4 regions of the Rhizobium sp. WYCCWR 11128 genome follow, and region 1 is predicted to be linked to each of the others. Evidence: predicted binding sites of a transcription regulator. Region 1 holds the regulator's gene; each other region holds the start of a gene.
What was found. The regulator PhoB, encoded in region 1, activates phosphate uptake and scavenging genes when phosphate is short. The targets are predictions, from matches to a motif close to TGTCATNNANCTGTCAT.

Region 1 (7,922 bases):
CGCCGTGCCGGTCGGCCTCTTCGCCGCCATCTACATGGCCGAATACGCCTCGCCGAAGGTGCGTGGGGTCGCCAAGCCGCTCCTCGAAGTGCTCGCCGGTATTCCGACGATCGTCTACGGCTTCTTCGCGCTCGTCACCGTCGGCCCGTTCCTGCGCGACTTTTCCGCCCAGGTCAGCGGCCTCCTCTCCGGCAACTACAGCAACTTCATCCAGGCGCAGAGCGTTCTGACGGCCGGCATCGTCATGGGCATCATGCTGATCCCCTACGTGTCCTCGCTGTCGGACGATATCATCACCGCCGTGCCGGGGTCACTGCGTGACGGTTCGCTCGGTCTTGGTGCCACACGCTCCGAAACCATCAAGAAAGTGGTCTTGCCCGCAGCCCTTCCCGGCATCGTCGGCGCATTGCTGATGACCGCCTCGCGCGCCATTGGCGAAACCATGATCGTCGTGCTGGCCGCCGGTGTGGCTGCCCGCATCCAGATCAACCCCTTCGAGCCGATGACGACGGTGACCGTCAAGATCGTCAACCAGCTGACCGGCGACCTTGAGTTCACCTCGCCGCAGACGCTGGTTGCTTTTGCCCTCGGCATCACCCTCTTCTGCATCACGCTTTGCCTCAATATCTATGCGCTCTACATCGTGCGCAAATACCGGGAGCAGTACGAATGACGGATATTGTTTCTCCCACATCAGGCGTCACCGTTTCCAAGGCGCCAGCGCGCCGCGATATCGGTATCAAGCGCCGCTACGCCGCCGAGCGCCGGTTCCAGGCCTATGGCATTGCCGCCATCACCTTCGGTCTCGTCTTCCTCTTCATCCTGCTGTGGACGGTGATCGGCAAGGGCTACACCGCCTTCCAGCAGACGGCGGTCACCCTGCCGATCGAATTCTCCGAGAAGACGATCGACCCGAGCAACAAGCGTGCGACCGACCCTTCGGTGCTGATCGCCGCCAACTACCCGGTTCTCTTGCGCGACGCGATCGTCAAGCAGCTGAACGTCAATGCCTCGAGCCGTCCCGACGTGCGCGATGCATCCGCCATGCTGTCCAAGGGTGCGCCGATCCAGCTGCGCGATATGGTGATGGCCGATCCGTCGATCATCGGCAAGACGGTCAATGTCACGGTGCTCGCCGACGCCAATGTCGACAGCGCCAACAAGGGCCAGATCGACCTCTCTGTCGATGAGAAGAACCGCAAGGTCAACGACAAGCAGGTTGGCTGGATGAACGAGCTGAAGGCGAGCGGCGCTCTCCACAAGCAGTTCAACACCGGCCTCTTCGTCAACGGCAATTCCAGCCGTCCGGAGGCCGCAGGCCTTGGCGTCGCCCTCATCGGCTCGCTCTACCTGATGCTGATCGTGCTCGTGCTTGCCCTGCCGATCGGCGTCGCCGCCTCGATCTATCTCGAGGAGTTCGCGCCGAAGAACAAGCTGACGGACCTGATCGAGGTCAACATCAACAACCTCGCCGCGGTTCCTTCGATCGTCTACGGCCTGCTCGGTCTTTCCGTCTTCATCAACTTCATCGGCCTGCCGCGCTCGGCCTCGCTGGTCGGCGGCCTGGTGCTGACGCTGATGACCCTGCCGACGATCATCATCGCGACGCGTGCGGCACTGCGCGCCGTGCCGCCGTCGATCCGCGCCGCAGCGCTCGGCCTCGGCGCTTCGAAGATGCAGATGGTGTTCCACCATGTGCTGCCGCTCGCCATGCCCGGCATCCTGACCGGCACGATCATCGGCCTGGCGCACGCGCTCGGCGAAACCGCGCCGCTGCTCCTGATCGGCATGGTCGCCTTCGTCGCCAACGCGCCGACGACACCGCTCGATCCCTCGACGGCTCTGCCCGTACAGGTCTATATGTGGGCCAACGAGGCAGAACGTGCCTTCGTTGAGCGTACTTCGGGTGCCATCATTGTCCTGCTCCTGTTCCTGATCGTCATGAACATGGGCGCCATCCTCTTGCGTCGTCGCTTCGAGCGCCGCTGGTAAACGGAGTTACACATCATGAACATGTTGACGGAAGCTGCAGTTGAAAAGGCGCTGGATCACAAGATGAGCAACGTCCCGTATAAGATGATCGGAAAGGATGTCTCGGTTTACTACGGCGAGAAGCGCGCGCTTTTCGATGTGAACCTGAACGTCCGCGAAAACACCGTAACCGCCCTGATCGGCCCGTCCGGCTGCGGCAAGTCGACCTTCCTGCGGTGCCTCAACCGCATGAACGACACGATCGACGGCTGCCGCGTCACCGGCAAGATCACCCTCGACACCGACGATGTCTATGATCCCGATATCGACGTCGTCGAACTTCGCGCCCGCGTCGGCATGGTCTTCCAGAAGCCGAACCCGTTCCCGAAGACGATCTACGAAAACGTCTCCTACGGCCCGCGCATCCATGGCCTTGCCAAGTCGAAGGCCGACCTCGACCAGATCGTCGAGACCAGCCTGCAGCGCGCCGGTCTCTGGAACGAGGTCAAGGACCGCGTGCATGAATCTGGCACCGGCCTGTCCGGCGGCCAGCAGCAGCGCCTTTGCATTGCGCGTGCCGTCGCCGTCAGCCCGGAAGTCATCTTGATGGACGAGCCCTGCTCGGCGCTCGACCCGATCGCCACCGCCAAGGTCGAGGAGCTGATCCACGAGCTGCGCGAGAACTATACGATCGTCATCGTCACCCACTCCATGCAGCAGGCCGCGCGTGTCTCGCAGCGCACCGCCATGTTCCACCTCGGCAACCTCGTCGAGGAGAACGACACCGACAAGATGTTCACCAATCCCGACGATCCGCGCACCCAGGACTACATCATGGGTCGCTTCGGTTGATTTTGGCGACACCAAGCCTTCCCGTTATTCGAGGATAAAGCCCCATGGCATCGACACATATTTTTTCTGCCTACGATGATGATCTGAAGTTCCTGTCCAGGCGGATTTCCGAAATGGGCGGCCTGGCCGAGCAGATGGTCGGCGAATCCGTGCGCGCCCTCGTCAACGGCGATACGGCGCTGGCGCAGAAGGTCATCTCGGACGATGTGATCCTCGATCACGCCGAACGCGAAATCGGCGACAAGGCGATCGTCACGATCGCCCGCCGTCAGCCGATGGCCTCGGACCTGCGTGAAATCATGGGTTCGATCCGCATCGCCGCCGATCTCGAACGCGTCGGCGACCTCGGCAAGAACACCGCCAAGCGCGTCATCGCCGTCCAAAGCACCGGCGTTCCCCGCAAGCTTGCCCGCGGCCTCGAGCATCTGTCCGAGCTGGCGCTCGTCCAGCTCAAGGAAGTGCTCGATGTCTACACCAATCGTTCAGCCGACAAGGCGAATGCGATCCGTGAACGCGACAACGAGATCGACGCGATGTACACCTCGCTGTTCCGCGAACTCCTGACCTACATGATGGAAGATCCGCGCAACATCACCAGCTGCACGCATCTTCTCTTCTGCGCCAAGAACATCGAGCGCATCGGCGACCATGCCACCAACATCGCCGAGACGATCTTTTACATGGCGACAGGCGCGCAGCCGGAAGGTGATCGTCCGAAGGATGACAGCGCCAACACCGTCGGCGCGGTCACCGAATAACCGCCCGCACAGTCAATTGCGTGCGCGCCCGTCCGGGCGCGCAAAGAGGTCGCAGCCAATTTTTGAATTTGCGCAGGATGCACTGCTTAAATCACCCTGGTTTAAGGATCATGCGCGAGGAGACCGACACGCATGATCCCGAGAGTTGCAGTTGTTGAAGACGAGGAAGCCCTCAGCGTGCTTCTTCGCTACAATCTCGAAGCGGAAGGCTTCGAGGTCGATACCATCCTTCGTGGCGATGAAGCCGAAATGCGGCTCCAGGAGCGCACGCCCGATCTTCTCATCCTCGATTGGATGCTGCCCGGCGTTTCCGGCATCGAGCTCTGCCGGCGCCTGCGCATGCGGCCGGAAACCGAGCGCCTGCCGATCATCATGCTGACGGCGCGCGGCGAGGAGAGCGAGCGTGTCCGTGGATTGTCGACGGGCGCCGACGATTATGTCGTCAAGCCCTTCTCGACCCCCGAGCTCGTTGCCCGCGTCAAGGCGATGCTGCGCCGCGCCCGCCCCGAGGTGCTGTCGACGGTGCTGAAATGCGGTGACATCGAGCTCGACCGCGAGACCCATCGCGTCCATCGCAAGACCCGCGAAGTCCGCCTCGGCCCCACCGAATTCCGCCTGCTGGAATTCCTGATGTCGTCGCCGGGCCGGGTCTTCTCCCGCTCGCAGCTGTTGGATGGCGTCTGGGGCCACGATATCTATGTCGACGAGCGCACCGTCGACGTCCATGTCGGCCGCCTGCGCAAGGCGCTGAATTTCTCCAACATGCAGGACGTCATCCGCACCGTCCGCGGCGCCGGTTATTCGATGGAAGCCTGAGGGCTTCCATCTGAGCCTGCTGACAAAGCCCTGGCAAAACCCGCGACGTCATCCTCGGCCTTGTGCCGAGGATCTGCGCTCGCTAAATTAAGTATTTGAAAATAAAGGTTTTACCCTCAAGTCATTGGGGTGATCAGATGCTCGGCACAAGGCCGAGCATGACGGAGGGAAGCCTGAGCTTCCATCCGCGCATAAAAAAACGGGCCAATCGGCCCGTTTTCTGCATTCTAACGATGGTTGCCCGCGCTCAACTGGCCCGCGCTGCTGCCCTGCGGCGTTCGTTCACCGGCTGGTAGGCAAGCTTCTGGTGATAGCCGCAATAGGGCGAATTGTCGGGGGACTCGCAGCCGCAGAAATGGAAGTCGTCCTTCAGCGGATCGCCGACCGGCCATTTGCAGGTGCGCTCGGTTAGTTCCGTCAGGCCGAGGCGGCGCGAAATCGGCACCACCACATTGCCTCGCGGCACGTATTCCATTTCCTCGATCGTTTCGATCTCGATCTCTTCCTTCAGCATCGTCGCGCCCTGCTGGCGGGTGACGGTGCGGGTCGTGATCCGGGAGGCGAAGTTCGGCGCGCGCGGCGCCGATGTATTGCGCTTCGGCGTTCGCGCCGCGGTATTGGTGCCGCCGGCCTTGGCACGGCCGGGAAGGCACAGCCGGTGCACTTTGCCGATGACCGCGTTTCGGCTGACCCCGCCAAGCTGCGCAGCGATCTGGCTGGCGCTCAGTCCTTCGGCCCAAAGTTTCTTGAGTTTCTCGACCCGCTCGTCTGTCCAGTTCATGCCCTGTCTCCACCTTTTGCGTTGGTGATGGCAGAATCCCTCACCGTTGTCCCGGGAGCTCCGAAACAAGAAACGCTTGATCAATTTTGGTGACTAGTTCCGCCGCATGCAGTCTAGTAATTGATCTTTAACCTAGTGTGAGCCTGACTCCGTGACAAGAGTCGCATGAATCCGGATGAATCGAATTCGTAGTTTTCCCCAACTTGCTGCCCCTGCGTGTCATTTCTGCAATAATGCCTGTTGAAGACTGAAAATGCCGCTGTACACCTGTGCTGCATACGCTAAGGGCGCCGTTTTGTTGACATTGCAGCGCGAAAAGGAAATAGTGCCACTCGCCGCCGCAAGGCGGCATTTTTGATTTTTCGGGCCTGGTTTCCTTAGCCGGAGTCATTGCCCGGCAACTTTGATGGAGATCGCGCCATGGCTGAAGCCGCGCCGCTTTATGACACCTATTCTCGTGCCCCGCTGCGGTTCGAGCGAGGCGAGGGCGTATGGCTGATCACCGAAACTGGCGAGCGATATCTCGATTTCGGCGCCGGCGTTGCCGTCACCTCCGTCGGCCACAGCAATCCGCATGTGGTCGGCGCGCTAAAGGAGCAGGCCGACAAGGTCTGGCACCTGTCGAACATCTATGAGATCCCCGGCCAGGAGCGCCTGGCAAAACGGCTGACGGACGCCACCTTCGCCGATAAGGTGTTCTTCACCAATTCGGGCGCCGAGGCGCTCGAATGCGCGATCAAGACGGCGCGCCGCTATCAGTTTTCCAAGGGCCATCCCGAGCGCTTCCATATCATCACCTTCGAAGGCGCCTTCCACGGACGGACGCTGGCGACGATCGCTGCCGGCGGCCAGGAAAAATATCTCGAAGGTTTCGGCCCCAAGGCGCCGGGTTTCGATCAGGTGGCTTTCGGCGATATCGAAGCGGTCCGCGCCGCGATCACCGAGGCGACGGCCGCCATCCTCATCGAGCCGGTGCAGGGCGAGGGCGGCGTCCGTCCTGCCACGCCTGAGTTCATGAAGGCGCTTCGCCAGCTCTGCGACGACAACGGCCTGCTGTTGATCCTCGACGAGGTCCAGACCGGCGTCGGCCGCACCGGCAAGCTCTTCGCTCATGAATGGTCGGGCGTCACCCCCGACATCATGGCTGTTGCCAAGGGCATCGGCGGCGGTTTCCCGCTCGGCGCCTGTCTTGCCACATCAGAGGCCGCCTCCGGCATGAAGGCCGGCACGCATGGCTCGACCTATGGCGGCAATCCGCTTGCCATGGCCGTCGGCAGCGCCGTGCTCGACATCATTCTTGCCGATGGCTTCCTCCAGCAGGTGCGCGACGTCGCACTTGTCTTCCGGCAGGGCCTCGCCTCGCTGAAGGATCGTTATCCCGATGTGATCGAGGATATCAGGGGCGAGGGCCTTTTGCTCGGCATCAAGGCTGCCGTTCCCTCAGCCGAACTGCTGCAGGCGATCCGCGCCGCCCATCTGCTCGGCGTGCCCGCCGGCGATAATGTCATCCGCCTTCTTCCGCCGCTCGTGGTCACCGCCGAGGAAGCCCGCGAGGGCCTTGCCCGCGTCGAGCGCGCCGCCGAGAGCATCCGCGCTTCCAAGATCAAGAAGACGGCTTGAAGAATTTGCCGCCTTCGGGCGCAGCACAGGTAAGAAGACGATATGAGCCCAAAACACTTCCTCGATCTTTCGGCAGTCACATCAGCCGATCTCAGAACCATCATGAACGATGCGCTTTCCCGCAAGCAGGCCTTCAAGGCAGGCACGGGCGACAAGCCGCTCGCCGGCAAGATGCTGGCGATGATCTTCGAGAAGCCGTCGACGCGCACCCGTGTCTCCTTCGACGTCGGCATGCGCCAGCTCGGCGGCGAAACGCTGTTCCTGTCCGGCACCGAGATGCAGCTTGGCCGCGCCGAGACGATCGGCGACACCGCCAAGGTGCTGTCGCGCTATGTCGATGCGATCATGATCCGCACGACCGACCATAACCGGATGCTGGAGCTTGCCGAGCACGCGACCGTGCCCGTGATCAATGCGCTGACGGATGACACCCATCCCTGCCAGATCATGGCCGATATCATGACCTTCGAAGAGCACCGCGGCCCGATCAAGGGCAAGACCATCGCCTGGACCGGCGACGGCAACAATGTGCTGCATTCGCTGGTCGAGGGTGCCGCGCGTTTCGGCTACCGCATGAACATGGCCGTACCCCTTGGCTCCGAGCCCAAGGATCACTATCTGAACTGGGCCCGCAATGAGGGCGCCGAAATCATGCTCTGCCATGATGCCGACCGTGCGGTCGCCGGCGTCGATTGCGTGGTGACCGATACCTGGGTCTCCATGAATCAGGAACATCGGGCCCGGGGTCACAATGTCTTCCAGCCTTATCAGGTCAACGCGGCCTTGATGGCCAAAGCCGGCAATGATGCATTGTTCATGCATTGCCTGCCCGCCCATCGCGGTGAGGAAGTGACTGATGATGTGATCGACGGTCCGCAATCCGTGGTCTTCGATGAAGCGGAAAACCGTCTTCATGCGCAGAAGTCGATTCTTGCTTGGTGCCTGGGCGCGATCTGAACCATAATCGGACGTCGCGAGAGACAGACTCGCGACCGCGTGAGCGAAGGGCACGCTGGCCCATCGCTCTGAAACTAGGAGTGAAAAGCCATGGCAGAAGCTGCAGCCGCCCTCGGCCAGTTCGATTTCGCCGGCGATGACCATGTCGTCCCCTTCCAGGTGGAGGG
Region 2 (7,922 bases), 420 kb from region 1:
AGTCTATCTCGACGAAGTGGTTCTCGACGACAAGGGCGGGCGCATGTTCGTCTGCTCCGACACCGATCATTGCGAAGACCGCCGCGCGCACGGACATGCAGGCGAGATGCTGGCCCGGGAGGCTGCAGAATGAGCGATACTCCACTTCTCAAAGTCCATGACGTTTCGAAATTCTACGGCAACCGCATCGGCTGCCGCGACGTCTCCTTCGAGCTCTGGCCCGGCGAAGTGCTCGCCATCGTCGGTGAATCCGGCTCCGGCAAGACGACGCTGCTCAACTGCCTCTCCACTCGGCTGCTGCCGAGCACCGGCAGCGTCGAATATCACATGCGCGACGGCAGCTACCGCGACCTCTACCGCATGAACGAGGCCGAGCGGCGTTTCCTGATGCGCACCGACTGGGGCTTCGTGCATCAGAACCCTGCCGACGGCCTGCGCATGACCGTTTCTGCCGGCGCCAATGTCGGCGAACGGCTGATGGCGATCGGCGACCGGCACTATGGCAAGATCCGCGCCTCGGCGATCGACTGGCTCGAACGCGTCGAGATCGACGCCGACCGCATCGACGACCAGCCGCGCGCCTTTTCGGGCGGCATGCGCCAGCGATTGCAGATCGCCCGCAACCTCGTCACCGGCCCGCGCCTCGTCTTCATGGACGAGCCGACCGGCGGCCTCGACGTCTCGGTGCAGGCGCGCCTGCTCGATCTCGTGCGCGGCCTCGTCAACGATCTCGGTCTCTCGGCCATCATCGTCACCCACGATCTCGCCGTCGCCCGCCTTCTCTCGCACCGGATGATGGTGATGAAGGACGGCTACGTCATCGAACACGGGCTCACCGACCGCGTGCTCGACGACCCGCGCGAACCCTATACGCAGCTGCTCGTCTCCTCGATCCTGCAGGTCTGAGGTCGGAAACCTAGAACGGTTCAGTTTTCATGGCAGCACAGAACCGTTCTAACCTTTTGTTTTTACGCAATTCCGGACGGAAAACCGCTTCACACTTTTCCTGGAATTGCTCTAGAAAGAAGAAATCATGGCAACGCCCCTCGTCGTTTCCGAAGTCTCGAAGAGCTTCACCATGCATCTGCGTGACGGCATCAAGCTACCCGTCGTCTCCGATGTCGCCTTCTCCGTCGCATCGGGCCAATGCGTCGTGCTCGGTGGACCATCGGGCATCGGCAAGAGCTCGCTGCTCAAGATGATCTACGGCAATTATGCCGTCGACACCGGCCAGATCCTCATCCGCCACGACGGACGCATCGTCGATCTCGCCTCCACCGATCCGCGCACCGTGCTCAACGTCCGCCGCAATACACTCGGTTATGTCAGCCAGTTCCTACGCACCGTGCCGCGCGTCGCGGCGATCGACGTGGTTGCCGAACCGCTGGTGGCACGCGGCGAGGACGCCGTCACGGCGCGGGAAAAGGCGGGCGCCCTGCTTGCCAGGCTCAATCTGCCGGAAACGCTCTGGCAGCTTCCGCCCGCCACCTTCTCTGGCGGCGAGCAGCAACGCGTCAACATCGCACGCGGCTTCATCACCGAGCACACGATCCTGCTTCTCGACGAACCCACAGCCTCGCTCGACGCGAAAAACCGCGCCGTCGTCGTCGGCATGATCGCGGAAAAGAAGAAGGCGGGTGTGGCCCTTCTCGGCATCTTCCACGACGAAGAAGTGCGCGAAGCCGTCGCCGACCGCATCCTCGACGTCCAGCAGTTCTCACCCAGAAAGATCGCTGCATGAGCCGCAAGCTGGGTATCGAGCCCTACTTTCATGAAACGGCATCCGTCAGCGAATCCACCTTCGGGCGCTATACGGAGGTCTCGGAACGCTGCCGCATCAGCGAGGCCAGCTTCGGCGACTATTCCTACATCATGCAGGATGGCTCCGTCTGGTGTGCGACGATCGGCAAGTTCGTCAATATCGCCGCCGCCGTGCGCATCAACGCCACCAACCATCCGACCTGGCGCGCGACACTGCATCATTTCACCTATCGCGCCGCCGACTACTGGCCGGACGGCGACGTGGAAACGGACTTCTTCGCCTGGCGACGCGCAAACCGCGTGACGATCGGCAACGACGTCTGGATCGGCCACGGGGCGACGATCCTGCCCGGCGTCACCATCGGCAATGGCGCGGTGATCGGGGCCGGCGCCGTCGTCTCGAAGGACGTCGCGCCCTATACGATCGTTGGCGGCGTACCGGCCAAACTCATTCGCGAGCGCTTTCCAAGAGAGGTCGGCGAACGGATGGACAGGCTTTCGTGGTGGGACTGGGAGCATGACCGGCTGCGCCAGGCGCTCGAGGATTTTCGCAACCTGGACGCGGAAGATTTCCTGTCCCGCTACGGCGGTTAAAACCCCCGATATAGGGGCGAAGAATTGTGACAGGACTTACACAAATATGACATGCGAGGTTCATCAAGCGAGACTAATGCGATGCTGATCAAGGCCTGGATCGCAAGGGAAGAGCATGATGTTCGAGCTGAAGAATGTCACACGTCGTTTCGGAAAAAAGCTCGCTGTCGATTCCGTCACGCTTGCCATTCCCCAGGGCCAGATGGTCGGCATCATCGGCCGCTCCGGCGCCGGCAAGTCGACGCTGCTGCGCATGATCAACCGCCTTCAGGAGCCGAGCTCCGGCTCCGTTCATTTCGCCGGCGTCGAGGTCTCCGGGCTTCGCGGCCAGGCATTGCGCAACTGGCAGCGCGACTGTGCGATGATCTTCCAGCAGTTCAACCTGGTGCCGCGCCTCGACGTTCTCACCAATGTCATGCTCGGCCGCCTCAATCATCGCTCGACGCTTATGAGCCTGCTCAACATCTTCACCCGCGAGGAACGCGTGCATGCCATCGCGGCACTCGAACGCCTCGGCATCGAGCAGACGGCGCTGCAGGCAGCCGGCACGCTTTCCGGCGGCCAGCAGCAGCGCGTGGCGATCGCCCGGGCGCTGATGCAGAACCCGAAAATGGTTCTCGCCGATGAGCCGATCGCCTCTCTCGATCCGCTGAACGCCAAGATCGTCATGGATGCGCTGCGCGATATCAACGAGCGCGAGGGCATCACCGTCATCACCAACCTTCACACGCTCGACACCGCCCGCAACTATTGTGAGCGCATCGTCGGCATGGCCGGCGGCCGCGTCGTCTTCGACGGCCAGCCCTCGGAGCTGACCGCCGAAGCGGTGAAGGAAATCTACGGGACCGACAAGGACGGCGCCGGCATCGACGAAACGCTCACCTCGACCAGCCTCGAATCCAAGCGCCGCGCCGAGGATGTCTCATCCGGCAGGGTGGCCAAAGCAGCCGCCGTGCACTGACCCGTTTCCGGCCGACGGGACAACGGTCGGAAAAATAACTGACAAACAAACCATGTCACAAAAGGAGACTTCCATGTCTGCATTCCGCAAGATCCTGATGGCAACCATCGCCGTCGCCGCCCTCGCCGGCAATGCTGCTGCCCAGGACGTCAAGGTCCTCCGCATCGGTCTCGATGGCGGTGAAAACGAAGCCGACCAGGTTCGCCGCACCGAGTGCGTCAAGCCGGGCCTGATCGCTGCCACCGGCGTTTCCGAAGTTCAGCTCTTCCCATCGCCGAATTACAACGGCGTCATCCAGGGCCTCCTTGGCGGCACGATCGACCTCGCCGTCATGGGCGCCGCCTCTTACGCCGCGATCTATATCAAGGATCCAAACGCCGTCACCCCGGTTCTGACCACCAAGCAGGCCGACGGTTCGACCGGTTATTACTCGATCATGGTTGCCCGCAAGGATTCCGGCATCAAGACGCTCGCCGACGCCAAGGGCAAGAAGCTCGGCTTCGCTGATCCGGACTCTACCTCCGGCTACCTTGTTCCTAACGTTGCCCTTCCGAAGGACACCGGCGCTCCAGTCAAGCAGTACTTCTCTGAAACCGGCTTCGGCGGCGGCCACGAGAACCTCGTTCTCGGCGTTCTCGACAAAAAGTTCGACGTCGGTACCACCTTCGGTTCCGGTCAGGGCGACTGGGCGCAGGGCTACTCCTCCGGCAACCTGCACCAGATGGTCACCAAGGGCTTGCTCGACATGGACGATATCGTCGAAGTCTGGAAGTCGCCGCTCATCCCGAACGGTCCGCTGATGGTTTCCCAGAAGCTGCCGGCCGACCTCCAGAAGAAGGTTACCACCTACTTCGCCGAACTGCCGAAGACAGACAAGAGCTGCTTCGAATCGTTCACGGGCGGCGGCTACGTTGACTGGGCGCCGGTCGACCAGAGCTTCTACCAGACGATCATCGACGCCCGTAAGGCCGTTATCGGCGGCTGATCCTCAGTCTGAACAGTCTTGCGGCGGCATCATGATGATGCCGCCGTTTTTTCAAGAAGGAAGCCACATATGGCGCACTCGGCCGGCGCGGACTCTCTGAGCGGATTGCAGGAGGGCTCCCGCACCATCCTCGATCATTATCAGAGCCAGGTTCGAACGCGGCGGATCTATACCGTCGTTTCAATCGTGGTCTTCCTGATCATCCTCGGCGCCTCGCTCGACTTCGCCAACAGCGCCAATTCGGGCAAGTTCTTCGAGCGCCTTCCCTATTTCTTCGACTTCATGAAGAGCTTCGTGCCGGACAGTCCGCTGGAGATCTTCCGCGCCATGTTCGACCTGCCGTCGCCCTTCTCCGACGGTTCGATCAAATACGACTATACAAGCGACCGCGTCTGGATCACCGATAGTTTCTACATCCCGAATTTCTTCTACCAGCTCGCGATCACGCTCAACATCGCCATCGTCTCCACCATTCTCGGTGCGAGCGGCGCGTTCTTGCTCTGCTTTTTCGCTTCCACCAATCTGGTCGGTGCTGGCGTGACGCGCTGGGTCGTGCGGCGCATCATGGAAATCATGCGCGCCTTCCCGGAAATCGTCGTCGCCGGTCTTCTCGCCGCGATCCTGTCGATCGGTCCGATTTCGGCGATCATCGCGGTATGGGTCCATACTGTCGGCGCACTTGGGAAGCTGTTCTTCGAAGTCGTCGAGAATGCCGACATGAAGCCGGATGAAGGCCTGCGCGCCGCCGGTGCCGGCTGGCTGGAGCGCGTGCGCTTCGCGATCCTGCCGCAGGTGTTGCCGAACTTCGTCTCCTACACGCTGCTGCGGACTGAGATCAACGTGCGCGCCTCGACTATTATCGGCGCCGTCGGCGGCGGCGGCATAGGCGAGGTCTTCAGCCTGTCGATCGGACGCGACCATGCTGCCAAGACCTATGCGATCATCATCCTGCTGCTGATCACCGTCATTTGCGTCGACCAATTCTCCGCCTGGCTGCGCCGCCGGCTGATCGGCAAGCAGTCCTTCGAATTCGGACAGGGAGCAGCCTGATGTCCTCTGTTCCGACCATCAACGCCGCCGAGCGCGAACGACTGCTTTCGGCCTATCCGGACGTCTTCCATCGCAGCTTCATGCAGCGCTGGGGTCTGCTCCTCATTTCAGCTGCGGTCTTCGTTTACCTTGCCTTCTGCTTCGCCTTCTTCAACGTCATCCCCACCTTCGTGAACGGCAACTGGGACCGCGCGGCGATCTATGTCCAGGACTGGTATTCCTGGCGCGCCCAGCCGCGCCTGCGTTTCCAGAACGATCAGGTCGTCCCCCAATGGACGAGCCGCCGCCAGTATCCCGAGGGCGCCGATATCAACTGGCTGAAGCCCAATGCCGATAGCAGCCGATACACCGTCACCTTCGGCAGCGCCGGCAACCGCATGGAAGTGACGCCGAGCCGAGTCGACGTCTATATCGACGGCAAATTCTATCCCGTGACCATCACCCGCGATCGTGCCTCCCTGCCGTCCGACGCACCTGCCCAGATGGAGCAAGACGACAACAAGGTGAACGTCTATTACGGCTTCGCGGGACAGGCGGAAATCCGTACCAACCAGGTCTATGTCCAGCGCCGCTTCCTCGGCTGGGCAAACTTCTTCTTCGATACGCATTCGCCCTTCTGGGGCCGCAGCCTGCCTGAGGTCGTCGGCCTGATGTTCTCCGGCGAACGACTCGATCCGAACCAGTCCAATGCCTCGCTGGCGTTGGACAACTTCCTGAACAATGCAAGCTGGCAGCATGGCGACATCCTGTCGAAGTTGATGCAGACGCTGGTCATGGCCTTTGTCGGCACGCTGTTCGGCACGCTGGTCGCTTTCCCGCTTGCCTTCATCGCCGCGCGCAACATCACGCGCAGCCGCGCTGCGAACTGGGGCACAAAGCGGCTCTTTGATTTCCTGCGCTCGATCGACATGCTGATCTGGGCGTTGTTCTTCACCCGTGCCTTCGGCCCAGGGCCGCTTCCAGGCATCGCGGCGATCTTCTTCACCGATACGGGCGCGCTCGGAAAGGTCTATGCCGAAGCGCTTGAGAACATCGACGACAAGCAGCGTGAGGGCGTGAGATCGGTCGGCGCGGCACCGGTGGCCGTCCAACGTTATGGCGTCATCCCTCAGGTCCTGCCGGTGTTCATCTCGCAATCGCTCTATTTCTGGGAATCGAATACCCGCTCGGCAACCGTAATCGGCGCCGTCGGTGCGGGCGGCATTGGCCTCAAGCTGCTCGAATCCATGAAGACCAATTCGGACTGGGACAAAGTCGCCTATATGGTCCTGCTGATCCTCCTCGTGGTCTTCGCCTTCGACAACCTCTCGAATGCGCTGCGTTCGCGCGTGATGGGAAAAAAGGGCCACTGACGAACTGACGCCATCATCATTCTGTCACGGAAATCTTTTAGCCGGGAGCCTGCTTGCGGTTCGCCGCCAAATCACTGCACAGTGCGCTCCCCCGTTTGGACGATCCCCAGGATAAAAGCCTTGCGCTACGCTCTCTATTTCTCGCCGCCGAAGGATGATCCCCTGACCGGCGCGGCCTCGCTCTGGCTCGGCCGCAATGCTTTCACCGGCGAGACCTATCCTGCACCGGAATATGAGCAGCTGGGTGCTGCAGAACAGTTCGAGCTCACCGCCGACCCCCGCCGCTACGGCTTTCACGCCACGATCAAGGCACCGTTTTCGCTCGCCTCCTCCGTCACCGAGAAAGATCTCATGACCGTTGCCGAGGATTTTGCCCAGCGCACGCAAGCCTTCGAGATTCCTGAACTCGTGCTTGGGCAACTCGGCCGTTTTTTTGCCCTCGTTCCCGGTTCTCTTCATCAACCTCTTCAGGATTTCGCCGCGAAGGTGGTAAGGTCGTTCGAACCGTTCCGCGCAGCGCTTTCCGAAGCCGACATGGCGCGGCGCAACCCGGAGAAGCTCAGCGACAGCCAGCGCGCTCATCTGCAGCGCTGGGGTTATCCTTACGTCATGGAGGATTTCGGCTTTCACATGACGCTGAGCGGCCAGGTGCCCGAGACACGCGCCGAGGTGATGAAAGCGATCCTGACCGAGCGTTTTGCCGATTTCACCGGCCGGCCGCTTTTGATTTCCGGCCTTGCCGTCTTCATCGAGGAGACGCGCGGCGCCCCGTTCAAAGTTCATTCCTGGCTGCCGCTTGCCGGTGCCAAAAGCTGAAAGACCTGACGACATGAGCAAAGAGACCGTGTTTTCCAACGCCCGCATCGTTCTCGAGGATGACATCCTCTCGGGCTCGATCCTCATCCGCGATGGAAAGATCGCCGACATCTCCGAGGGTAACTCGGTAGCCGGCGAAGATTTTGAAGGCGACTACATCATTCCAGGCCTTGTCGAGCTGCACACCGACCATCTCGAAGGCCATTACCAGCCGCGTCCCGGCATCCGCTGGAACAAGACCGCCGCGATCCAGGCGCATGACGCCCAGATCGTCACATCAGGCATTACCACCGTGTTCGACTGCCTGCGCATGGGTGCGGACGAGGACGGCGGCTTCGAACATGGCGAGATGCGCGAGATGGCCGATGCCATCCAGTCGGCGGAGAAGGAAGGCAGGCTGCGC
Region 3 (7,922 bases), 410 kb from region 1:
GCGCTGAGCGGGCGTCTCGACCGCCTCGTCCGAAAGCAGCGAGGGATCGAGCAGGCGGTGGGTATAGTCGAAGGTAGGCCCAAGAAGCTGGCCGCCCGGCAGATCCTTGTAGGTCGCCGAGATGCGGCGTTCGATCGTCATATCAGCCGTGTCGAGCGGCTTCGAATAGCCGAAACGCGGCAGCGTCGTGCGGTAGGCGCGCAGCAGGAAGATCGCCTCGATCATGTCGCCCCGCGATTGGCGGATGGCAAGTGCTGCGAGCGTGCGGTCGAAAAGCGAAGCCTCGGCCATGACGCGGTCGACGGCGAGCGCCAGCTGCGCCACGATCTGTTCGATACCGATCGCCGGCAGCGAGCGGTCGCCGCGGCGGCGGTCGGCCAGCAGGCGGTGGGCATTGGCAATGGCGGCCTCGCCACCCTTGACGGCAACATACATGAGCTCAGATCTCCGTTGCTGTGATCTTGGTGGTGCGCGGCAGGCAGAGGAAACGCTTGCCCGCCGTCAGCACGATGTCGACGCCGCGCGGAAAGAGCGCGCGGTTCTCGGTCCAGAGCCGCAGGAAGGTCTCCGGCAGGCCGATAGGCGCGATCTCCGCCACGCTCTGGATGCCGGGACCCATCAGCGCCAGACTGCGGCCGCCTTCGAGTTCGGCGAGTTCGATGACAACAGTCGTCGAGCGGTCGGGATATTCCTGCGTACCTGATGCAAAGAGGCCGAAGGAGGAAAGTGCGGTGCCGGCCTCGGTGAAGGCAAAGCGCGCTTCGGCTTTTTCGGTGGTCAACGGCGCGCCGGTATGGAAGCCGAACCACTCCGGCACGGCGGATCTCGCCAGTCCCTGGGAAAGCCAGACGGGTGTGTCGTGGTCGCAAAGCGTCAGCGCGATCGTGCCGGCGGCGATGCCGAGCGGTGCCGGCGGAGCGACGTCGGGCAGAACGGTCTGGATTGTGCCGGGGCGGGCCATACCGTCCATCAGCATCTTGAAGACGCTTTGGGAATGGAAGACCGGCTCGGCAAAGCCGCCGGTCAGAGCTTCTGTTTTCAGGCCCATCAGTTGTCTCCCCGCACCATGGTGAAGAAATCGACGCGGGTTGCCGCCGTCTCGTCCGCCTTGCGGCGTTCGGCATCGGCGATCCGCTCAGTGATCGGTAAAAGCAGGGCCTGTTCGACGAAATCCTTCGTCGCGTCCTCCTGCCAGAGCGCGTCGAAGATCGCCGCAAGCCTGGCCTTTTCGCGGTCGGTGCCGAGCGCGTGTGCATGACCGACCGAGCCTGTGCCGAGCCGGACCGTCGCCCGCGTCACGGTCACTTCGCCGAGATTGAAGGGAGCGCCGCCGCCGCCGATGCGTCCGCGCACCATCACCAGCCCGGTTTCCGGTCCGCGCACCTGATGGGCCACAGGCTTTTCCGGCAGCGCATCGAAGGCCGCTGAGAGTTCGCTGCGCTCCGCACGCGCCAGCAGATCGGCGGCGCGTTTGCGCCCGGATGCCGTCTGTGACGCAGCGTCTTTGCTGTCCGCTGATATCATCGCCGCTTCCCTTTAAATGTCTATTGATATAGACAACCATACAAGCTATAATTAGCTCTAAATCGATGTCGTGACAAGCGTGTGACATCGTCGGGGTGGAATGGCAGGGCAGGGGGTGGAATGGCAGGATTGAAGCAGGTGCAAAGGCAAACCGGCGTGGCGCTCTGGCGCCAGATCGCCGATCGGATTCGCGAGGCGATCAGCAGCGGAACCTATGACGAAACGGGAATGGTGCCGCCGGAAACCGTGCTGGCGCAGCAATTCGGCGTCAACCGGCATACGGTGCGCAGTGCGCTGGCGGCATTGGCGCAGGAGGGGATCGTCCGTGCGGTACAAGGTCGCGGCACGCTGATCGAGCGCAAGGAGCGGCTGAATTTCCCGATCACCAGGCGCACGCGCTTCACCGCCGGCATTGGCGATCAAGCGCGTGAAATGCGCGGCTTGCTGCTCAATGAGGCGAAGGAGGAGGCGAGTGCCGAGATCGCCCGCTGGCTGGGCCTGAAGCCGGGAGAACAGGTGATTCGCCTGGAAACATTGCGCCAGGCAGACAAGCGCCCGGTTTCAAGGGCGACGAGCTGGTTTCCCGCCAAGCGCTTTGCCGGTATCGGTGAGGCTTACCGGACCGCGGAATCGATCACGAAGGCTTTCGCCGAACTCGGCCTGCCGGATTATGTCCGGGCGACGACCGAGGTAACGGCCGCCCATGCGAGTGCAGCCGATATGGCCGACCTCGAACTCACTCCCGGTGCCATCCTTCTGATCGCCAAGGCGATGAATACCGATCTTGAGGGTGTGCCGGTGCAATATTCGATCAGCCGCTTCGCGGCCGACCGGGTCCAGTTCACCATCGAGAACTGAGCGCCTTTCCCCGCCGAAGCGGGGAAAGATCAGCTGAGATCAATGCGCGCCCGACATGTCGCCGAGCACTTCCTTGGAAGCGACGGTGGAATCCGCCTTCAGCGTGTAGACCATCGGCACGCCGGTCGCGAGATTGAGGGCGAGCACACCTTCTTTGCTCAGCTTGTCGAGCACCATGACAAGCGAGCGCAGCGAATTGCCGTGCGCGGCAACCAGCACCTTCTCGCCCCTGAGCACGCGCGGCAGGATTTCTGTGAGGTAGTAGGGCCAGACGCGGGCGCCGGTGTCGCGCAGGCTTTCACCGCCGGGAGGCGGCACGTCATAGGAGCGGCGCCAGATATGCACCTGTTCCTCGCCCCATTTGGCGCGTGCATCGTCCTTGTTGAGGCCGGAGAGGTCGCCGTAGTCGCGCTCGTTCAGCGCCTGGTCGCGGATCGTCAGGAGATCGGGCTGGCCGACCTTGTCGAGGATGAGCTTCAGCGTGTGCTGCGCGCGCACCAGCACCGAGGTATAGGCGACGTCGAATTTGATCCCGTATTCGGCGAGCGCCGCCCCGCCTGCATTGGCTTCCTGGACGCCGAGCTCGGTCAGATCGGGATCCTTCCAGCCGGTGAAGAGATTCTTCAGGTTCCAGTCACTCTGGCCGTGGCGAACGAGGACGAGGGTACCGCTCATGAATATGCCTCCGTAGTATCGTTATGAGGAAGTGAGCCCGAGCACGTCGAGCATGGAATAGAGACCCGGCTTCTTGTCGCGCGCCCAAAGCGCCGCCTTGATGGCGCCGCGCGCGAAGATCGAGCGATCGGCCGCACTGTGCGACAGGGTGACGATTTCACCCTCGCCGGCAAAAAGCACGGAATGCTCGCCGATGACCGAGCCGCCGCGCAGCGTCGCAAAGCCGATGGTGCCCGCTTCGCGGGCGCCGGTATGGCCGTCGCGCACTCGGACCGATTGCGAGGCAAGATCGATGCCACGCCCCTTTGCCGCAGCCTCGCCGATGAGAAGAGCAGTGCCGGAAGGCGCATCCACCTTGTGCTTGTGGTGCATTTCCAGGATCTCGATATCCCAGTCATCAGGATCGAGCGCACGCGCTGCCTGCTCTGCGAGCACGCTGAGCAGATTGACCCCGAGGCTCATATTGCCCGACTTGACGATGCGGGCATGGCGGGCCGCCGCCGCGATCTTGGCATTGTCGTCGGGTAAACAGCCCGTCGTGCCGACGATATGGACGATGCGGGCCTGCGCGGCGAGGCCTGAAAATTCCACGGTTGCGGCAGGCGAGGTAAAGTCGAGCACGCCTTCGGCATCGAGAAAGGCGTTGAGCGGATCGTCGCCGATGACGACACCGGTCGGGCCGAGACCGGCGATCTCGCCGGCATCCTTGCCGATAAAGGGCGAGCCGGCGCGCTCGACCGCGGCATGCAGGTTCACGCCCTCGATCGAATGGATGAGCCGGATCAGCGTCTGCCCCATGCGTCCTGCTGCGCCAACCACCACCAGTTTCATCGCAGCTTCGCTCATGTCAGTCTCACCAGGTCAGTTTGAATCGGAGGCCGAAGGCCTCTGCAGGTTGTTGAGGCGAGCGTAAAGACCGTCGCTGACCTTCGCAAGCGTCTCGTGATTGCCTTCCTCGACGACGCGGCCCTGCTGCATGACGACGATCTTGTCGGCGCGCACCACGGTCGAAAGCCGATGGGCGATGACGACGACGGTACGTCCGCTCATCGCTTCGTCGAGCGCCTTCTGGACGGCTGCTTCGGATTCGGTGTCGAGAGCCGAGGTCGCCTCATCGAGAAGCAGGATCGGCGCATTGCGCACCAGGGCGCGTGCGATCGACAGCCGCTGGCGCTGGCCGCCCGAAAGCGTCACACCGTTTTCGCCGACCGGTGTCTCGTAACCCTGCGGCTGTGCCGAGATGAAGTCATGCGCATAGGCAAGGCGTGCTGCCTCTTCCACCTCGGCATCGGTCGCTTCCGGCCGGCCATAGCGGATATTGTCCCGGATCGTGCCCTCGAACAGATAGGGCTGCTGCGAGACATAGGCGAGCTGCTGGCGCAGCGACTTCTTTGTGATGTGGGCGATGTCCTGCCCGTCGATCAGGATTTCACCCTCGCGCGGATCGTAGAAGCGCGGAATGAGGCTGATGACGGTGGACTTGCCGGCGCCAGAGGGGCCGACCAGCGCTGTGGTCGCGCCGCCCTCGGCAATGAAACTGACGCCACTGAGCACGCTCTCATTGCCGTAGGCGAAGGACACATTGCGGAATTCGATCCTCGCCTGCGTCACCGTCAGCGGCCGGGCATCCTGCAGGTCCCGCTGGCGCGGTTCCATGTCGAGCAATTCATAGATCATCCGCGCATTGACGACGGCGCGCTCCATCTGCACCTGCAGGCGGGCAAGCCGGCGGGCCGGGTCATAGGCAAGCAGCAGCGCCGTGACGAAGGAGAAGAAGGCGCCCGGCGGCACATTGAAGTAGATCGAGCGGTAGGCCGCATAGGCAAGCACGCTGGCAACGGCAAAGCCCGCGAAACTTTCCGTCAGAGGAGAGGTGCGTTCGGACAGCCGGGCAATCCGGTTCGCCCGGCTTTCGGCGCCCTTGATGAGTTTGTTGACCTTGCGCTCCAACTCTTCTTCCATCGTGAAGGCTTTCACGATGGCGATGCCCTGGATCGTCTCCTGCATGGCGCCGAGAACGTGGCTGTTCAGATGCACTGCCTCGCGGGTCGCCGAGCGCAGCCGCTTGGAAACATAGCGCAGTGCATAGAGCAGCGGCGGCGCCATGATGAACACGGCAAGGCTGAGCAGCGGATCCTGGATGATCATCACGGCGAGCAGCGAAACGAAGGTCAGCAGGTCGCGCACCGTCGAGGTGATCGTCAGATTGAGCACGTCGCGGATGCCGCTGACATTCTGGCTCACCTGCGCGGCGATATGGGCCGAGCGCGCCTCGCTGAAGAAGCCGACCGAAAGCGTCATCAGATGCGCATAGAGTCGGCGCTGGTAGCGCGCGACGATATCGTTGCCGACCCTGGACAGCGCCACCGCCTGGCCATAGCTCGCAAAGCCGCGCAGCACGAAGGCGATGAAGATCGAAAGACAGATGATCCAGACGACGTCGGCGCGCCGATTGGCGAAGGCCTCGTCGATGATCGCCCGCATGATCCAGGCGGTGAACGCCGTCGAAAGCGCCACCACGATGAGGCAGGCAATCGCAAAGACATAGCCCCAGAGATGGTCCCGGCCGTTTTCAGCGATGATGCGCTTCAGGATGCCGGTTACGGTATCGCTGCTGACGCTCTGCGTTCTGCTTTCCGCCGCTTCCAAAAATGAGGTTTCCTGTCTCGGACCAAGCGCCCCGCGAAGGCGACGCGCACATTTGCCGGGGTCTATAAAGAGTTGGGACCGGTTTGGCTAGAGCGCCGCGCGCCCGGATAGGACGCGCCAAGGACGCTCTATTTGCTTTGCGTGCGGGCCTAGCGCCGCCAGCGGCGGCCTTCCGTCGAGACACCGAAATTCGCCGGCATGCGCGCATAGGAGGAAAGCCCGGCAAGCGCTGCCAGCGGATGTGTCACCACATAGGTCGGGATGGTGCGAAGCAGCGCCGTATGCGGCGCCTTGTCCTCGAAGGCGATGCGGAATTCCGGCTTCTTCAGCGCCGGGATGATCTTCTGCGAGATGCCGCCGGAGAGATAGACGCCGCCGCGCGCCATGAACACCATCGCCATGTCGCCCGCCACGCGGCCGAGATAGGTGGCAAACAGCGAGACGGTCTCTACGGCCGCCTTGTCGCTGCCGGCAAGCGCGTGCGAGGTGATGTCGGCGGGATCCTTCATCGTCGGCTCGATGCCGTCGACCACGCAGATGGCGTGATAGAGGTTGACGAGGCCGCGCCCGCAGAGGATCTGCTCGGCCGAAACGCGGCCTTCGATCGTCTCGATATGCGGGAAGATGTCATAATCGCGCTTGCTGCGCGGCCCCAGATCGACATGGCCGCCTTCGCCGGGAACCGGGATCCAGCTGTGCTGGGCATGCACGAGCCCGCCGACGCCGAGGCCGGTGCCTGGTCCCAGTACGACGCGGGAGGCGATCATGTCGCCGGTAGCGTCGCCGATCCGTTCGCGATTTTCATCCGAAAGCGCGGCGATTGCCAGCGCCTGCGCCTCGAAATCGTTGACGACGAGCACATCCTCCATGCCGAGGCCCTCGATCATCGTCTTCGGTCGCACCACCCAGTCGCAATTGGTCAGCGGGATCTCGTCGTCGTTGATCGGGCCGGCGACGGCGAGGATCGCCGAGCGCGGCTGCACGGCGGTCTTGTCGAGCACGCCTTGCTGGATCGCCTCGTCGATCGTGGCGAAATCCGCCGTGCGCACGTTCGGAAACTGCTTCGGCTCGGCATAGGCATCGGTCAGGATGGAGAAGCGGGCATTCGTGCCGCCGATATCGCCGATCAGGATCGGGAAAGGCTGCGGAGCGGTGCTGTTGTTCGGTTTTGGCATGGCCGGTTCCGTGCTGATCAGGCTTCGAGTGTGGGAAGAAGTTTTATAGCGGTCGCGTGGTTGAGCGCCATCGGAATATCGTAGACGATCGCCAGTCGCATCAGCGCCTTCACGTCGACATCGTGCGGCATCGGCGTCAAGGGGTCGACGAAGAAGATCAGGGCGTCGACCTCGCCGGTCGAAATCAGCGCGCCGATCTGCTGGTCGCCGCCGAGCGGTCCGCTTTTCAGCCTCGTAACGTGGAGGTCGGGGGCAGCGTCGAGCACGCGCCCGCCGGTGGTGCCGGTGGCGACGATCTTCCAATGAGAGAGAACGTCCCGGTTGGTGCGGGCGAAATCCGCCATGTCGTCTTTCTTCTGGTCATGCGCAATCAATGCAAGGCATTTGCCGCCGGCCATCAACCCCTCCGCCCGAGAAATTCAATCGATTTGACCGCTTTATACCAAGAATTTGCGATTTGAAAGACAGCGTTATACCGGGTCACGTCCTCGGGTTTGGTCTCAGGGTTCGGTCCCAGGACCTCGATCATTGTATCGCCGGCTTGTCGTTCGGAACCGGACCGACATCGGGCAAAGCGCCGTCGTCGGCGGCGGCAGGCGCTGCGGCTGGAGCGGCGGTGAGTGCGCTTGCGGCGGAAGATCCGCCATAGGTGGCGGCCTGCATCGAGGCGACGGAAGCAGCATCGAGCACGGCGGCGCAGGCCTTGGGCAGGTCGGAGACCATCATCTCGCGCGGCGGCTTCGGCGGCTTGGCGCCGGGCTTCGGCGGTTTCGGCGGTGCCCAGGGCGCCGGCGTGAACCACCAGGCGAGCGACTTGTCGCAGCCGTCACCGGCAACGACTGGGGCCTGCGGCGTGCATCCCTTGGCACCGGGCGGGCACTTGATGCGGATGTGGAAATGCGAGTCATGGCCGTATTCCGGCCGGAGCTTGCCAAGATTGGTGCGGTCGCCGGTCCAGGTATCGCACATCTTCTTCTTGATCGCCGGATTGACGAAGATACGCTCCACCTCGGGATAGCTTGCCGCCAGCATCAGCAACCG
Region 4 (7,922 bases), on a different contig from region 1:
ATGCAGGGGATCTCGATCATCGAGGCCCACCATTCGCCGAGCGCCAGGTTCTTCGGATGCGCCTCCGGCTTGATGTCGCCGTCGAGCTTGCCGAAGAAGATATAGTCCGGCCTGACTTCGCCGATCTCCAGCGCATGGTGCCGGTCGGCCGCGTTGCCGCCGCCGACGATCAGCTTCGGCGCATGTTTGTCGATCGCCTCCGAAAGGGCCTCCGCATTGCCGGAAAGGTGCAGGCCGTCGGCCTTCGCCCGGCCTGCGACACGGCTGTCGCCTGCAATCAGCGCGGCGGCGCCAGCGCCCTGGATCAACGGCACCAGCTTTTCGGCATGTTTCTGGAAGGTGCCGTCGTCGAGCCCGTATTGCGGCACGATCACCGAAGCGACATCGCCGCCCTTGAGCGCGTCGGCGACGATCTTTGCCTGTTCATCGGCATCGGCGATATCGGCTACGATGAGCACAAGGCGGCAGCGGTTTTCCGGTTCGGTCATGGGGTCTTTCCGTTTCCTGCGAATTCCCCTTCGAAATGAGGGATCCGCACTCGTTTTGTGTGAGTAGTTCCGTTAGACGAGGCTTGCAAGAGGAGGACGTCGAAAGCATGCCGCAGGATTTGTTATTCTACTACGCCGCCGTGCCCGCCGTTCTGCTGGTGGGCCTCGCAAAGGGCGGCATGGGCGACGCTTTGTCGCTGATCGGCTTGCCCTTCCTCGCCCTTGTCGTCTCGCCGGTCGAGGCGGCGGCCATCCTGCTACCGATCCTGGTTTTCATGGACATGATCTCGCTCGTCATCTGGCGCAAGCATGGCGACTGGACGACGCTGAAGATCATGCTGCCCGGCGCCTTCACCGGCATTGCGCTGGGCTGGGCGACCTCGGCTCTGGTTCCGGGCAACTTGCTGCGCATCGTCATCGGCGCGGTGACCGTCCTCTTCTGCCTGCGCTATTTCTGGAGCACTTTCGGCCCGGGCGCCGGCAAGGTGATCCCGCCGCGCAGCCAGCGGCCGGTAGCCGCCAACCTCTGGGGAACATTTTCCGGTTATGGCAGCTTCGTCGCCCATGCCGGCGGTGCGCCCTTCCAGATCTATGCCCTGCCGCTCAAATTGCAGCCACGCGAATATACCGGCACCAGCGTGCGCTTCTTCGCGATCCTCAACGCTGTCAAGCTGATCCCCTATTTCGCGCTCGGCCAGCTCGGCACCCAGAACCTTGCGACCTCCGCAACGCTTCTGCCCTTTGCTCCGCTCGCCACCATTGCCGGCGCCTGGTGCGTGCGCCGCATGAGGCCACAGATCTTCTATCCCTTCATCTATACAATGGCGCTGATCGCCGCCTTCCTGATCGTGCGCGAGGGCCTTGGCTGGTAAGAGGCCCTACAGCGCCGCTGCACTTCGCATTGCTGCAATTCGCTGCAATGCACAATTTCCTTGCTGGCGCGGCCGGTTTGACGTAGCGTTGCCGCCATGTCGAACACCGACCCTTTCTCTGCGATTGCCGATCCGAACCGGCGGTTTCTGCTGGAGGAATTGCGTCGCGCGCCACGGACGGTCAATGAGCTCGCCGAAGGCCTGCCGATCAGCCGTCCAGCTGTTTCACAGCACCTGAAGGCGCTTCTCGACAGCAATCTCGTTTCCGTGACCTCGGAAGGCACCAAACGCATCTACACGGTCAATAACCGCGGCTTCGACAAGCTCAATTTGTGGCTGGATCAGTTCTGGGCCTGATGCAGGTTCCCATAAGATCTGGGGATACGATGCGAATCATAAGAACGCGATGTGGGACGTGACAGACCCAAAAGCGCCAGCCACGATGCCGGATGCATCGGACTGGCGCAAATATGGTGTCAAATCACCGGTTCTTGCAAATTTTTGGCGGAATGGATGGATTTACCTTGTTGCGCAAGATGATCGCCCGGCGACCCTTGGGAAGATTAGTGGACGGATGACTTAAGACGCTGAATCTCGTCCTTGATGCGCAACTTGCGGCGCTTGCATTCGGCAAGCTCCGTATCCGAAATAGAGGGAGATGTTCTGAGCGCGTGCAACTCCTCCTCGAGAGCGACATGCTTTTTCTGGAGTGACTCAAGATGAGCTTGAACAGTCATATGACCCTTCCTTCCTCTTACCCTCCCCGGCCAACATCGTCGGGGATCAAGGTGTCAACGGGCGGGACTGTGACATATTTTTGAAGGCTTGTCGAAGGCCAAAAGATGAAGACTGGATGGCAATTTCATGATCAAGACTAACTAGCCGTTACCTGTATTTGATGATAGGAGCTTGCGGAAATCATCGCCAGATCGGACAAGGTCCAAGGACGATAACGGGGAATGCATATGGCCGATCAGGAACAGGCGGAAATCAGGCTCATAGTGGCGCGCCTGCGCCAGGAGCACGAAGATTTCGACGCCGCGATCAACGCCATGATCCAGACCGGATGCGACGCTCTGCGGATCCAGCGCATGAAAAAGAAGAAGCTCGTTATCAAGGACAGGCTCTCCAAGCTGGAAGATCAGATCATCCCTGACATCATCGCCTGAGAGGGAATAACAGCAACGATGACAGACAGACCACCCGTCGCCATCATCATGGGCAGCCAGTCCGACTGGGAGACCATGAAAAACGCCGCCGACACGCTGGAGGCGCTGGAAATTCCCTATGACGCGCGCATCATTTCGGCCCACCGCACAGTCGACCGGCTAGTCAATTTCGCCAAGGGCGCACGCGCGGAGGGCTTCAAGGTCATCATCGCCGGCGCCGGCGGCGCCGCCCACCTGCCGGGTATGACCGCCGCGATGACGCCGCTGCCGGTCTTCGGCGTGCCGGTCCAATCGAAAGCCCTGTCCGGCCAGGACAGCCTCCTTTCCATCGTGCAGATGCCGGCCGGTATTCCTGTCGGTACGCTCGCCATCGGCAAGGCCGGCGCAGTCAACGCCGCCCTTCTCGCCGCCGCCGTGCTTGCCCTTTCCGACGAAGAAATCGCCGACCGGCTCGACGAATGGCGCGAGCGCCAGAGTGCTGCCGTCGCCGAATACCCGATGGACGATCTATGACGGCACGAACGATCGGCATTATCGGCGGCGGCCAGCTCGGCCGCATGCTGGCCATTGCCGCCGCCAGGTTGAATTTTCGCACGGTCATCCTCGAGCCGCAGGCAGACTGCCCGGCCGCCCAGCTCACCAACCGGCAGATTACCGCCGCCTATGACGATCCCTCGGCACTGGCCGAACTCGCCGATATCTGCGACGTCGTCACCTACGAATTCGAGAACGTGCCCGTCGCAGCCGCCGAAACGCTGTCGGCGAGCGTGTCTGTCTATCCGCCGCCGAAGGCGCTGGAAGCCGCCCAGGACCGCCTCGTCGAGAAACGCTTTCTCAATGGCTGCGGCATATCAACTGCCCGCTTCCATGCGATCGACAGCCAGGCCGATCTCGAGGCGGCACTGAAGGATTTCGGCGGCCAGGGCGTGCTGAAGACCCGCCGTCTCGGTTATGACGGCAAGGGCCAGAAGGTTTTCCGCTCGGCCGCAGACAGCCCGGATGGCGCCTATGCAGCACTTGGCGGCGTGCCGCTCATCCTCGAAAGCTTCGTTGCCTTCGAGCGCGAAGTCTCGATCATCGCCGCCCGCGCCACCGACGGTACGGTCGTCTGCTTCGATCCCGCCGAGAATGTCCACCGCAACGGCATCCTCCACACCTCGACGGTTCCCGCTGCGATCGCTGCGCCGGCGGCGGACGCCGCGCGCCAATCGGCCGAGAAAATCCTTGCCGCGTTGAACTATGTCGGCGTCATCGGCATCGAATTCTTCGTGCTTGCCGATGGCGGCCTGGTCGCCAATGAGATGGCGCCACGTGTCCACAACTCCGGCCACTGGACGGAAGCCGCCTGCGTCGTCAGCCAGTTCGAGCAGCATATCCGCGCCGTTGCCGGCCTGCCGCTCGGCAATGCCGAGCGCCATTCCGACTGCGTCATGCAGAACCTGATCGGCGACGATATCCTTGCCGTTCCCGACTGGCTGCGGCGCCCCGATACGCTGGTTCATCTCTATGGCAAGACCGAGTGGCGCCCCGGCCGCAAGATGGGCCATGTCACCACCTTGACGCCGAAATCGCCGGTTTTGGCCTGAGAAAACACCCCTGTGCCTTGGGAAAAACACCTTCATGTGGTTGACACGGAAAAGGTGACGGGGTATCTGCTCCCCCACCTAAACAGCGCGCCCGATGGCGCGCTTTTGATTGTTAAAGATACGGGCGAATGTGAATTCCCCCATAGAGATCGCGGATCAGAAAAATGAAGATCAAGAATTCGCTCAAGTCGCTCAAGGCTCGTCACCGTGACAACCGTCTGGTTCGCCGCAAGGGCCGCATGTACATCATCAACAAGCTGAACCCGCGCTTCAAGGCTCGTCAGGGCTGATTTCGCGCGTCCGGATCGCCCTGCCGCGTGAGCTTGCGCCGGCAGATATATCCGGTGGGTCGCTGCGGTGATCACGTCAAATTTGTTTGATCTTCGGCGCTGGCGGGCTAATATGCCCGCCATGCGCTTTTTTGCTTTGACATCAGCGGCGCTGCCGCTCGCCCTCATTTTCCTCACCTCCTCCTTTCCGGCCGCCGCCGCGAAAAAGGACGTCATCGTCGAGCAGGCGGATGCCCACAATGCGCCGAAGCAGCACCTCGACCAACTCTTCAGCCAGCTGAAGCGTGAACGCGATCCCGAAAAGGCCAGCGGCATCGCCAATGAAATCCGCATGGAATGGAACGATTCCGGCAGTGCCACCGTCAATCTGCTGATGCAGTGGGCCGACAAGGCGATCGAGGAAAAGCGCAACCCCGCGGCCCTCGATTTCCTCGACGAGGCGATCGCGCTGAAGCCCGATTATGCCGAAAGCTGGAACCGCCGCGCCACGCTGAATTTCGTCATGGGAAACTATCGCAAGTCGATGTCCGACATCGAACGTGTGCTCGATCTCGAGCCGCGCCATTTCGGCGCGCTCTCCGGCATGGCGGCGATCCTCAGCAATTCCGGTAACGACCAGCTGACCTTGAAGGCGTGGGAGCGTTTTCTCGATATCTATCCCGCCGAACGCACCGCACAGGAACAGGCCAACACGCTTGCGGAAAAACTTGCCGGCAACCGCACCTGATTCCCGGTCAGCGATCTTGACGTCGGATCACGCTGCACAATTTTAGAATAGAGAGGGAACGATGTGGCGGTTGTCAGCCGCAGGACGTCCCGCAATTATCGCTCGTTGAGATCATGCTTGCAGAAGTTTCCGCTCTTCTCGCCCCGCTTGCCGCCGCCATCGGTTACTCCACTTATAAGGCGCGGCAATTCGAACACGCCTATCCGAATATCGGCGAACTGACGGATGTCGGCGGCTACCGCATGAATGCCGTCCACGTCGAGCGTCCCGAAAATGCGGATCTGCCGGCGCTGGTCTTCATTCACGGCGCCAGCGGCAATCTGCTCGACCAGGTCGTTGCCTTCCGCGCCGCACTCGAAGGCCGGGCGGAAATGCTGTTCGTCGATCGTCCCGGTCATGGCTATTCCGAACGCGGCGGCCCTGAGAACGCCGTCCCCTCCGGCCAGGCAGATGCAATCGCCAGGCTGATGGAGAAGCGTGGCATCGGGAAAGCGATCATCGTCGGCCATTCCTTCGGCGGCGCGATCACCGCCGCCTTCGGCCTGCGCCATCCTGACAAGACCGCCGGCCTGCTCTTCCTCGCGCCCGCCACCCATCCATGGCCGGGCGGCATCGACTGGTACTATCATGTGGCAACCGTACCGATCGTCGGCTGGCTCTTCAACCACGCGATCGTCGTGCCGCTCGGGCTCAGCCGGCTGGAGCGAGGCACGCTGAATGTCTTCCGCCCCAATCCTCGCCCGGCCGATTACATCGAAAAAACCGGTCCGTCGCTGGCGCTGCGCCCCAGCGCCTTCCACAACAACGCCAACGATTTCAAACGACTGCTTGCCTATGTGAAGGAGCAGTCGCTGCTCTATTCGCAGATCACCGCGCCGACTGTCATCATAACGGGCGACCGCGACGAGATCGTCTGGGAACACCTGCACTCGCGCGGCCTTGCCCGCGATATATCAGGCTCGGAGCTCATTACCGTCAGCGGCGTCGGCCACAAGCCGGATTACCTCGCAACCGATGTCGCCATCGCCGCCATGGAGAAGATATCAGGCAAGCCGCGCGACCTGCAGGCAATCGCCCGCAAGGCCGAAGCGAGGCTTGCCGCCACCTCACGCGATCGGACGGCCGCAACCGCGCCGTCGTTGAGGCCAGGCGCCCTGCACGGCGTATGACCTCTCCGGCTTGGATTTCCGGTCGGCGACAGCCTGAAGCCTACCTCACGCGCTGAGACGCACACCCCCGTCACAGGTGATGACGTGGCCGCTCATGAAGCCGTTTCCAATCAGGAAGGCAATCGCCTCTGCAATATCCTCCGGCTTGCCGACACGGCCGACCGGCGTGCGGCCGGCGAAATCCGCAAAAACGCTCCTGCGCTGCTCGGGCGGCAGGAAACTCCACCACGGCGTATCGACGACCCCAGGCGAAACGCCGTTGACGCGCAGCGGCTTCAGTTCGGCGGCAAGCACCGGCACCATCGCCTCGATGCCGGCATTGACGGCCGCAAGCCCAGCCGTGCCGGGCATCGCAGCTTGCGCGCTGACCGCCGAAACGAAGGTGATGCTGCCGCCCGGCTGCAGCAACGGCAGCGCCGCCTGAGCAGCCGCAGCATGCGGAATGAGCTTGGTCTGGAACCCGGCAAGCAGATCCGCCATGTCGAGCGTCGCAAAAGCTCCGGCGCCGTGACCGCTGCCCATCGCCAACACGAGATGACCGAATGCGCCAACCCCAGCAAAAGCCTCCCCAAGGTCGGAAAGCTCAGCCGCATCGAGGACGAGGCTGCGCAGATCGCCATCGAGCGATGCCTTCGCCGCCGCAAGTTTTTCGCCGTCACGGCCTGCAATGGTGACCGTATATCCCTGTTTCAAAAGTAATTTCGCCGTGGCAAGGCCGATGCCGGAAGAACCGCCGATGACGACCACATGCTGCAAAGACATGATGCTGCTCCTTGAATTGATCGAGCCGCAGACGCTTCAACCACCTGCGACACCGGCATCATGCGCGGCCCGGAAACGGCAAACAGTTCCGATTTTATCCTGGTATCAATACTGATATGATTCCCGCCATGGACCAGAGATCCGACACATTCGAAGCCCGCCGCCGTGAATTCGCAGCCTTCCTGCGCTCCCGTCGCGAGCGGCTGGCGCCCTCCGAGGTTGGCCTGCCGGAGGGGTTTCGCCGGCGCACGCCGGGTCTCCGCCGCGAGGAGCTCGCCATGCTCGCCGGCGTCGGCACCACCTGGTACACCTGGCTGGAACAGGGCCGTGATGTCAGGCCCTCCATGCAGGTGCTCAACGCCCTTGCCGATGCGCTGCGCCTCGACGAGGCCGAGCGCCGGCATCTCTTCACCCTCAACAATCGCCATGCCCCGCAGGTAGTCTCGTCCGCACCCGAATGCGTCGACGAGCCGCTGCAGCGCATGCTCGCCAACCTGACACACCAGCCGGCCTATGTGCTCGGCCGCCGGTGGGACGTGCTCGCCTGGAACCGCGCCGCCGACGTGCTGTTCGGCGGTTACGACACGCTCGAACGTGACGAGCGCAATACCATGCATCGCCTCTTTGCCGACCCCGCGCATCGCAAGCTGCTCGTCGACTGGGAAGCCGTTGCCCGCGTATCGCTGGCGATGTTTCGCGCCGACAGTGCGCGTTATGCCGGCGATCCGGATTTCGATCGGCTGATCGCGCTGCTGAAACAAGCAAGCCCTGAATTTCGTGATTGGTGGCAGCGCCATGAGGTCGTCAACCCGCTATCCGGCATCAAGCGCATCAACCATCCCGTCAAGGGCCGCATGTC

Region 2: a site for PhoB is predicted at 2,391-2,407, ahead of phnC (phosphonate ABC transporter ATP-binding protein). Genes of this name have one in related genera too.
Region 3: a site for PhoB is predicted at 1,595-1,611, ahead of phnF (phosphonate metabolism transcriptional regulator PhnF). Genes of this name have one in related genera too.
Region 4: a site for PhoB is predicted at 2,203-2,219, ahead of HX898_RS25690 (YdcH family protein). Genes of this name have one in related genera too.

The regions. Positions count from the first base shown of each region.
Region 1 is NZ_JACCEZ010000002.1:534,017-541,938, forward strand. It holds gene pstC (phosphate ABC transporter permease subunit PstC) at 1-673, shown strand, start outside; gene pstA (phosphate ABC transporter permease PstA) at 670-1,992, shown strand; gene pstB (phosphate ABC transporter ATP-binding protein PstB) at 2,008-2,823, shown strand; gene phoU (phosphate signaling complex protein PhoU) at 2,868-3,581, shown strand; gene phoB (phosphate regulon transcriptional regulator PhoB) at 3,714-4,397, shown strand; gene HX898_RS10310 (GcrA family cell cycle regulator) at 4,645-5,178, opposite strand; gene HX898_RS10315 (aspartate aminotransferase family protein) at 5,599-6,798, shown strand; gene argF (ornithine carbamoyltransferase) at 6,841-7,755, shown strand; gene HX898_RS10325 (Hsp33 family molecular chaperone) at 7,846-7,922, shown strand, end outside.
Region 2 is NZ_JACCEZ010000002.1:116,244-124,165, reverse strand. It holds gene HX898_RS08185 (alpha-D-ribose 1-methylphosphonate 5-phosphate C-P-lyase PhnJ) at 1-133, shown strand, start outside; gene phnK (phosphonate C-P lyase system protein PhnK) at 130-906, shown strand; gene phnL (phosphonate C-P lyase system protein PhnL) at 1,034-1,741, shown strand; gene HX898_RS08170 (DapH/DapD/GlmU-related protein) at 1,738-2,355, shown strand; gene phnC (phosphonate ABC transporter ATP-binding protein) at 2,474-3,316, shown strand; gene phnD (phosphonate ABC transporter substrate-binding protein) at 3,390-4,301, shown strand; gene phnE (phosphonate ABC transporter, permease protein PhnE) at 4,371-5,351, shown strand; gene phnE (phosphonate ABC transporter, permease protein PhnE) at 5,351-6,703, shown strand; gene HX898_RS08145 (DUF1045 domain-containing protein) at 6,824-7,519, shown strand; gene HX898_RS08140 (alpha-D-ribose 1-methylphosphonate 5-triphosphate diphosphatase) at 7,533-7,922, shown strand, end outside.
Region 3 is NZ_JACCEZ010000002.1:125,577-133,498, forward strand. It holds gene HX898_RS08190 (carbon-phosphorus lyase complex subunit PhnI) at 1-435, opposite strand, end outside; gene phnH (phosphonate C-P lyase system protein PhnH) at 440-1,048, opposite strand; gene phnG (phosphonate C-P lyase system protein PhnG) at 1,048-1,524, opposite strand; gene phnF (phosphonate metabolism transcriptional regulator PhnF) at 1,645-2,382, shown strand; gene HX898_RS08210 (2,3-bisphosphoglycerate-dependent phosphoglycerate mutase) at 2,422-3,057, opposite strand; gene dapB (4-hydroxy-tetrahydrodipicolinate reductase) at 3,079-3,903, opposite strand; gene HX898_RS08220 (ABC transporter ATP-binding protein) at 3,919-5,706, opposite strand; gene HX898_RS08225 (glucokinase) at 5,856-6,881, opposite strand; gene HX898_RS08230 (methylglyoxal synthase) at 6,899-7,279, opposite strand; gene mepA (penicillin-insensitive murein endopeptidase) at 7,407-7,922, opposite strand, start outside.
Region 4 is NZ_JACCEZ010000010.1:74,582-82,503, reverse strand. It holds gene HX898_RS25710 (thiamine phosphate synthase) at 1-488, opposite strand, end outside; gene HX898_RS25705 (sulfite exporter TauE/SafE family protein) at 596-1,360, shown strand; gene HX898_RS25700 (metalloregulator ArsR/SmtB family transcription factor) at 1,457-1,717, shown strand; gene HX898_RS25695 (DUF465 domain-containing protein) at 1,924-2,097, opposite strand; gene HX898_RS25690 (YdcH family protein) at 2,326-2,529, shown strand; gene purE (5-(carboxyamino)imidazole ribonucleotide mutase) at 2,548-3,042, shown strand; gene HX898_RS25680 (5-(carboxyamino)imidazole ribonucleotide synthase) at 3,039-4,115, shown strand; gene ykgO (type B 50S ribosomal protein L36) at 4,280-4,405, shown strand; gene HX898_RS25670 (hypothetical protein) at 4,518-5,132, shown strand; gene HX898_RS25665 (alpha/beta hydrolase) at 5,246-6,301, shown strand; gene HX898_RS25660 (SDR family oxidoreductase) at 6,347-7,063, opposite strand; gene HX898_RS25655 (helix-turn-helix transcriptional regulator) at 7,180-7,922, shown strand, end outside.